Regions from separate parts of the Paenibacillus sp. 1SOY10 genome, predicted to be linked through region 1. Evidence: riboswitches for the same ligand, from Rfam matches in the RefSeq annotation. Region 1 holds a riboswitch; the other holds the start of a gene.
What was found. Region 1 has a riboswitch for thiamine pyrophosphate ahead of AC1VOR_RS13765 (ABC transporter substrate-binding protein). Riboswitches for the same ligand answer to the same signal wherever they lie in the genome.
Positions count from the first base shown of each region.

Region 1 (4,415 bases):
GTGCGCTCGCCATGGCCGTGACCGCTCTATTCATTCGATTAAAGGCCAGTCGTCGGCCTATTACCGTCAAGAAGATTATCATCCCGCCGCTAGGCATGACGACCGGGTTTGGCATGTTCATTGTCCCGGAGACCCATATTCCGATACTTTGGGGTTTGATTGCCTTTGTCTGCGGCTGGTTCTTATTCTCATACCCGCTCATCCGCACGACCAAATTCGAGAACATTAACGGCGAGATTTATGCCGAACGTTCACGGAGCTTCGTCCTGATTCTGATTGGGCTACTCATCGTAAGGCTGTTGCTTCACGAGGTCGTGTACCAATACATCTCCGTCATGCAGACGGGAGCCGTCTTCTTCTTGCTTGCCTACGGCATGATTACCCGCTGGCGGCTCTTCATGTTCAAGCAATATCGCTCGATCACGGGTGATTGAACCGCGGCTTGAACTCGGAAGCATGAACGGTGACTCCCTTCAACATATTAGATTTTAGATGTACTTGCAATCCCCGGACACAAGCCAGAACTTCTGTGTAAAACAAAAAGAAGCTTTCCCCACTGAAATCAGTTCGATGGGCAAAGCTTCTTTATTGTTGTTGACCTTAGAGCGGCGTATCTAAGCCTTCTTGGTCGCCGATTTATGTTCCGAGCTGGGATTTGACAATTGAGGAAGCATGCGCGTTCCTTTTACCATTTCGGAAGAGCAAAGCGGACAAACAGGGCTGTAATCGAAGGTGAAGTTGTCCCGCATCCATCCGTTGCAATCCTCACTCGTACAAGTCCAAACCGGTGTATTCTCCTCAGGAATTTCTTCTAACGTTTTTTTACGGTAGTTCATAATTCCCCTCCTCCAAAAGTGAGCATGTCAGCCACCCGGATGTATTGGTTAGTTCTAAATATATACTATTCAGAGGCCGAAGCGAACTTCAAAATAATTAACCTCATGAACTAAAAAGAGTTAATAAAAACTGCCCTTAATGCGAAAACGCATTAAGAGCAGTTTCAGCCTGCATTACAGTTTTACAACGTTTTCAGCTTGTGGGCCGCGGTTGCCTTGAACCACGTTGAATTGTACGCGTTGGCCTTCGTCCAGCGTTTTGAAGCCTTCGCCAGTGATCGCGCTGAAATGTACGAATACGTCATTTCCGCCTTCCACTTCGATAAAGCCAAAACCTTTTTCTGCGTTAAACCATTTAACTGTTCCTGTTTCCATGAAGGTATACCTCCTGTTTAAAGATTAACATGATCCATTTTTTCTACTTACATAAAAAAAATTCACATATTGAAAAAAGTTCCATTTTTTTAAAAGTGACACTCTTTTCAATGTGTGAATATCTTCTTCCAAAAATAAGAGTTATTTGTATTATAGCCCGTTGGCAAATAAAAAGCAAATCTCCTGTGCAATTCTAATAAAAAAAGGGCCAGGGTGGACAAATGGGACGCAATCTCCTTATAATGACAGGGTAAGCTGCAGTTGAATAGTTCGGGGGTGCCGGGACATGGCCGGCTGAGATTGTATTCCTTATAATACTGACCCTTTGACCTGATCTGGATAATGCCAGCGTAGGGAGCCATGATTAATGGAAGAAGCTTTGCTTCATTTCCGTCTACCTGTCGCGTCCCAGTCTGGGGCGCTTTTTTTGCGTCCAGGCCGTTGTCCCAAGGCAGCAGGCCGTTTACGGACAGTCATCCAGGGTTATACAAGAACAACGCTGCGGAAATAAATGATAAGAAGGAGACTACTGCCATGAGAAAACAACGAAAGCTCGGCACATTCACCACGCTGACCCTCTGCGGCATGTTGCTGGCACTCGCACTGAGCGGCTGCGGGACCAATGCTAATTCAGGAGCGGCGAACAACACTTCCGGAGGTAACGGCAACAATTCGGCGGCCACCGAACCGGAAGCATCATCAAATGAAGAATTGCGGGATATTAGACTGGTGCTCGACTGGAGCCCTAACACGAACCATACCGGACTTTATGTCGCTAAGGACCAGGGATTTTTTGAAGAGGAAGGCCTGAACGTCGATATCGTACTGCCGGGGGCCGGTGGTGCCGATGCAATGGTTGCCTCGGGTGAAGTCCCGTTTGGCGTCAGCATTCAGGAGAACGTCACACAAGGACGTATTCAGAACGTTCCGCTCGTTTCTCTAGCTGCGGTCATTCAGCATAATACCTCCGGATTTGCCGCACCGGTAGCCAAAAATATCAAATCGCCCAAAGATTTTGAAGGCAAAGCTTATGGCGGCTGGGGTTCCCCTGTTGAAGAAGCAGTTATCAAATCGATTATGGATTTGCAGGGTGCCGATTCCAGCAAGGTGAAGTATCTGAACATCGGAGATGCCGACTATTTCACAGCCGTGAAGCGGGACATCGATTTTGCCTGGATTTTTTATGCCTGGACCGGTATTGAAGCTGAGCTTCGTGGTGAGCCGCTGGATATGCTGTACGTGAAGGACTTCTCTGACCAGCTTGACTACTACACCCCGATCATCGTTACCAACGAGCAGACCATCAAGGATGACCCGGAACTGGTCAAAGCATTTATGCGGGCCGTTACGAAGGGTTATGAGTACACGATCGATCAACCGGAGGCAGCCGCAGAAATTCTGCTCAAAGCCGTACCGGAATTGGACAAGGACCTGGTTGTAGCCAGCCAGAAATGGCTGAGCCCGAAATACCAGGAAGATGCCCCGCGTTGGGGAGAACAAAAACGTGAAGTCTGGGAGAACTATGCGAACTGGATGCACGAACGGGGCTTGCTAGAGAAGCCACTTGAGGTTGATGCCGCCTTTACCAATGAGTTCTTGCCTGAATAATACAATAAACTCTCATCTTGAAAGGATGGTTACCTACTATGCCAAACGCACTACTCAGTATTCAAGTGATTCCAAAGACACCCGGCGGTGAAGATGTTATTCCTTATGTAGACCGCGCTATTGAGGTCATTCAGGATTCTGGAGTCAAATATCAGGTTAACCCACTAGAGACAACCATGGAGGGAGAGCTTGACGAACTGCTGGAAATTGTCAAGAAAATGAATGAAGCGTTGGTCGAATTCGGCAGCAACGGCGTCATTTCACAAATCAAAATATCTTATAATCCCAAAGGTGTCAGTATGGACAAGCTGATAGAGAAATATCGGCCATGAATCTCCGCAGCCTGTGGAACAGCATTTGGCCGCCCCTCGTGGCGGTCATCTTGTTTTTACTGATCTGGCAAGGAGCAACCACCTGGTTCCGGATTGAAAAATGGATTCTTCCCAGCCCCGTAGATATCGGCCGGGAAGCGGCAGCAGGAGCCACGGGCTTATGGGGACATACGCTGGCAACGCTGCGACTGATGCTGATGGGCTTTGCCATCGGGACGCTGGTGGGTCTTATGGTAGCTTTTACCCTGCACTATGTACCATTCTTAAAAAAATCACTGTACCCGCTTATCATTTTGAGTCAAAACGTGCCTACCATCGCCCTCGCCCCTCTGTTGATGATCTGGTTCGGCTTCGGGATATTGCCCAAAATTATCGTAATTACGCTGGTTTGCTTCTTCCCGGTGGCAGTAGCCGCTATGGACGGACTGATGCGCACGGACCGGGCCATGCTGGACTACATGCGAATGATTGGCGCATCCAAAGGGAATATCTTCCGTAAGCTTGAAGTGCCTTATGCGATTCCCTCCATTCTATCGGGAGTCAAGATTGCGGCTACCTACAGCGTCATGGGGGCCGTGATTGCCGAGTGGATTGGGGCGGATAAGGGCATCGGGTATTATATGATGCTGCAGAAGTCTTCCTTCCGTACGGATAAGATCTTTGTTGCCATTGCAATCATCGTTGCTATCAGCCTCACCATGTTCGCCTGCGTAGCCTTACTAGAGAAATGGCTGGTTCGATATAAGCCAGCGAACGACCGACGATAGAATTAAATGATATATAGAAAGGAGGTTCATCATGAGCGGTCAGTCCCCCACTCCCACACGGAGTGCTATGGCACTGGAAGTCCAGCATATCAGCAAAACCTTTCGAGACCGGCGAAAGCCTGTCCCCGTCTTGAACGATATTTCGCTTAGCGTGCCCTCGGGAGAGTTCGTGTCCATTATCGGGCCCTCCGGTTGCGGAAAGAGCACGCTCTTCCACATCATCGGTGGTCTGACAGCCCCTGATCAAGGCGAAGTGCTGCTTCGCGGGCTACCCGTCACCGGACAACGGGGCCATATCAGCTATGTTCCGCAGCAGCCCGCTCTATTCCCTTGGCGAACCGTAGAAGACAATGTCATCCTGGCCAGAGATATCGCCGCGCACGGCAGCGAACGCCTGCCCCGTAGCGAAGTACAACAATGGCTGGAGAAGGCCGGGCTAGGCGGCTTTGAGAAAGCATACCCTCACATGCTATCCGGAGGGATGCAGCAGCGCGCTT
Region 1 covers NZ_JBXENK010000004.1:258,409-262,823, forward strand. Annotated here, with positions in the region: gene AC1VOR_RS13750 (CcdC family protein) at 1-434, shown strand, start outside; gene AC1VOR_RS13755 (cold-shock protein) at 615-836, opposite strand; gene AC1VOR_RS13760 (cold-shock protein) at 1,011-1,211, opposite strand; TPP riboswitch at 1,474-1,585, shown strand; gene AC1VOR_RS13765 (ABC transporter substrate-binding protein) at 1,746-2,819, shown strand; gene AC1VOR_RS13770 (MTH1187 family thiamine-binding protein) at 2,858-3,151, shown strand; gene AC1VOR_RS13775 (ABC transporter permease) at 3,148-3,918, shown strand; gene AC1VOR_RS13780 (ABC transporter ATP-binding protein) at 3,950-4,415, shown strand, end outside.

Region 2 (4,415 bases), on a different contig from region 1:
CGGTGGCTTCAGAAGTCGCTGCAACGGTCCGCGAGGCGGCGATGGATTATGTGGATATCTCCGACTTTATGGAGGCGGCAGGTGCTGTCATTGCGGAAGCGACCGGAGCTGAGGATGGCTGCCCCACCTCAGGAGCTTCGGCGGGAATGGCGATCGCGGTAGCTGCGGTGATTGCAGGCAATGATCCGTCGCTAATTGAACGCATGCCCGATTCGGATGGAATTCGTAACGAAATTGTGGTTCAGAAGGGACATTCCGAGCCCTTTGGCGCCTTCATTAAACAGATGATTGCGTTGGGCGGAGGACGAACGGTGGAAGTCGGCCATGTCGATTTTACAGAGGAGCGGCATATCCGCGAAGCTATTAACGAAAAAACAGCGGCACTGTTCTTCGTGAAGTCTCACCGCACCACACAGACGGGTATGCAAAGCTTGGAAACGATGATCACGGCCGCGCGTGAGAATGGGTTGCCCGTAATTGTGGACGCTGCTGCGGAAGAGGATCTACGAAGCTATATTGCGGGTGGAGCGGATATCGTTATCTACAGCGGAGCCAAGGCGCTGGAGGGACCGACTTCCGGCATGATCTGCGGGCGCTCGGAATACATGCGGGCCTGCCGAGCGCAGTACACGGGCATCGGCCGACCGATGAAGATTGGCAAGGAAGGCATTGCTGGCCTTCTTGCGGCTTTAGAGCGCTATGCAAGTCGGACGGACGACTCCGAGCATCAGAAGAAGCGCATGGTCGGGTTGGTCGAAGACTTGCGGGACATCTCCGGCATTCGGGGTAGCATCGTACAGGATGAAGCAGGCAGAGCCATCTTCCGGGCGAAGCTGGAACTGGATGAGGAAGTGCTGGGCTTCGGCGCCCGGCGGCTGGCTGAACTGCTAGAGTCTGGTAATCCGGCGATCTACACGCGCAGTCACAAAGCTGCTATCGGTGTGTTGTATATCGATCCGAGACCACTCCTGCCAGGGCAAGAGCGGATGATTGCGGCCCGTATCAAGCAAATTGTGCAAGGACAATAAAGTAAGTCAGAGGAGCAGAAGTGAGATGCCAACTCAAAATCCTGTTGTCAAATTAAATGTATTAGCCAAGGATGTTGCCAATGCCGCCGCTATCTCGGCGGCGGCTGGGGGCCGAATTTACATCGGCGTTATGGTTAAGCATTTCGCTACCAATGAGGAAGCTGTGGCCCGAATACTCGAACTGCAACGAGCTAATATTCCCGTCTCCGTGGGTCTGGGCGGTGGAGATCCCGCCATGTGGAGTCGAGTTGTCGATGTAGCGGTGCAGACTCGGCCAGAGCATGTGAACCAGGTATTCCCGGCAGCCGGATATACGCTGGGTGGGCTCCGGGTGGCAGGTAGCCCACACACCTTGGTTAATGCCTTGGTCACACCGAGCGGGACACCAGGACGGGTATGGGTGACGACCGGTCCACGAAGCAGTGCTTATCGCGAACAGTTATCCTGTGACGCAGCGGCAGCGATGCTGGCAGAGCTTGGTGTACATTCGGTCAAGCTGTACCCGATAGAAGGGACTGAGCGACTGGACGAGGTGTCGGATATGGTCAAGGCAGCGGTGCGTCAAGGCATCGTCATGCTCGAGCCGACCGGAGGGATCGATGCCCACTCCATCGGCCAAGTGGTTGAAGTCTGTGCGGAGCACGGGGCACAGACCATCGTGCCGCATATTTATACGTCGATTATCCACCCGGAGACGGGACTTACCCGGATTGCGGATATTGAGGAATTGATCGAAGCTCTTCCTTCCTGGGGAAGATAACCGTTTCTAAATTTTAACGAGCTTTGCGGTTGCGATTTTCTAAGCGATTCGTTATGCTGAATTCAAACCAAATAAGAATGCGGGTGCTGGATGAAGTCCGGCTGAGATGAAGGCCTTGTGTCTTCGGACCGTTAATCTGATCCAGGTAATGCTGGCGTAGAGAACCTCATTCGAATTGTTTAAGCCATTCGTATATTCTCGAATGGCTTTTTTTGTATCGTTAACGAGGTGCAGAACGAGACAATTAGACTGCGAAGCTTGGCCAGCATCGCCTGAAGCAAGGAGGCGTGAATGAAAGTGAAAGCTGAACGGACTGTGAACGAAGTGCAGGCAGTGGCGGCCAGTGAGGGGAGCAATGCGCCTATGTCGGGTGCTCCGGACGAACGTTATTCGCGGCAGATATTGTTCGCACCGATTGGGACGCAAGGACAGCGTAAGCTTGAGGAACGCTCTGTATCCATCATCGGCATGGGCGCTCTCGGAACGGTGCTGGCGAATCATATGGTCCGAGCGGGCGTGGGAAAGGTACGTATCGTCGATCGTGATTATGTGGAGCGCAGCAACTTGCAGCGGCAGATGCTGTATGACGAAGAAGACGCCGATTTGGCACTTCCCAAAGTCGTCGCGGCCGAGCGTAAGCTAAGGCGTATTAATTCATCGGTATCCATTGAAGCGATGTTGGCCGATATCACACCAGCGAATGTACTGGAGTTCATTGAGAACGTTGACTTGGTGCTGGACGGGACGGACAATTTTCAAACCCGGTTTCTATTAAATGACGCCTGCTATCATGAAGGCATCCCGTTCGTTTACGGTGGGGCGGTTGGTTCTCGCGGCATGAGCGCCATCTTTATACCGAATCTGACCCCGTGTCTGCGCTGCCTGATTCCGTCTGCTGATTCCGGCGGTGAAACCTGTGATACAGTGGGCGTCATCTCCCCTGTTGTCGATTTGGTCGCTTCGTATCAGTCGGCAGAGGCACTGAAATTCCTTATTGGAGACGACAAGGCGAGACGGGACGGCCTGATCTCCTTCGACGTATGGAATAACCATCATCATGTGCTGAAGCTGGGCCAGCCGCGGGACCATTGTCCTTGCTGTAGATTGAACAAATATCCGGCGCTGGAACGCGAAGAGGAAACGGCAATTTCTCTTTGCGGGCGTGATTCCGTCCAGATTGCTGGACACGCGCCGTTTGATCTGCAGGTCTGGGCACAGAAGCTGGAAAAGGTGATGCCAGACCTTAAGACCAATCCATACTTGTTACGCGGCTTCTTGCCGGAAGGCGAGCGAATTGTGCTGTTCGCTGATGGGCGTGTGCTGGTGCAAGGAACGGCTGATCTGGCCCGGGCCCGGACGATTTATGCGCGGTATATTGGAGGATGAGCAGTACAGAAAAACAAAGAAGGGGCGGGAGAAGTATGAGGGACTTTCGGCTATATGTGATTACCGGAGAGAACTTTCATCCGGGGCGTGATCTGGTCCAGGTCATGGAGCAGGCAATCATGGGAGGCGCGGATATTGTTCAGTTCCGCGATAAAACGGGAGCGCGGACAGAACGGCTGCGCAAAGCCCAAGCACTCAGAGAACTGACGAGACGGTACGACGTGCCATTTATCGTAAACGATGACGTTGAACTCGCGCTCGAAGTTGATGCGGATGGCGTACATCTGGGGCAAGGCGATCTGTCACTTGACGAAGCACGACGCAAGGTAGGGAACCGGATTATTGGCATCTCGACCCACGCGATGGAAGAGGCGCTATTGGCACAAGAGCAGGGAGCGGATTATATCGGGGTGGGCCCGATCTATGCGACGCAGACCAAAGCGGATGTGGTGGATCCGGTGGGGTTGGACTATATTCGCGCCGTGTCGCAGCAAATCGCAATTCCATTCGTGGCGATTGGCGGTATCAAGCTTGGTAATGTGGAAGAGGTCATTCAAGCGGGGGCGACGCGGGTATGCGCCATAAGCGAGATCGTTGGCAGCGACGATATAGCGGGCGTGTGTCGAAGCTTTATTCAAAAATTGGAGCAAGGGAAAGGGTGACGCAGATGAAAGAGCTGATCATCAACGGCAGTAAGCGCGAGCTTAATGCGTCCACGATCGAGGACGTTGTCAGATTGCTCGGACTCGAAGGGCGCCCGGTGGTGGCGGAGGTGAACGGCGAGGTATTAACGCCGGAGCAATGGGCGGATACGGCAACCGAGCCGGGGATGAACATCGAGTTGGTTCATTTTGTGGGAGGAGGATGATGAGTATGATTGGAAAGAGCGAGCAGGCGGGACGAGAAGCGGGGAGTGATCAGGAGTTGGCAGGTGTTGATACAAGCGGAGGAGACATCTGGCGCATTGGGAATCGGGAAATGAGGTCGCGTTTTTTTCTTGGCACCGGATTGTTCCCCAATCCTTTCGTTCAGACTGAAGCCATTCGTGTATCTGGCGCGGAGGTGCTGACATTTGCCATCCGGCGGGTTGATCTGGAATCGACCGAAGACGATTCTATTCTTCAGCATATTGAATGGCGTGCTTTTCAATTCCTGCCCAATACCTCAGGTTCACGAACGGCGGAAGAAGCGGTGCGTATCGCACGGCTTGCGCGGGCGTCGGGTCTGAGCGACTGGATTAA
Region 2 covers NZ_JBXENK010000002.1:869,624-874,038, forward strand. Annotated here, with positions in the region: gene AC1VOR_RS09960 (DgaE family pyridoxal phosphate-dependent ammonia lyase) at 1-1,028, shown strand, start outside; gene AC1VOR_RS09965 (KDGP aldolase) at 1,054-1,788, shown strand; TPP riboswitch at 1,858-1,968, shown strand; gene AC1VOR_RS09970 (ThiF family adenylyltransferase) at 2,152-3,174, shown strand; gene thiE (thiamine phosphate synthase) at 3,210-3,836, shown strand; gene thiS (sulfur carrier protein ThiS) at 3,842-4,042, shown strand; gene AC1VOR_RS09985 (thiazole synthase) at 4,048-4,415, shown strand, end outside.
Region 2: linked by a shared signal. The riboswitch ahead of AC1VOR_RS09970 (ThiF family adenylyltransferase) and the one ahead of AC1VOR_RS13765 (ABC transporter substrate-binding protein) in region 1 are both predicted to bind thiamine pyrophosphate.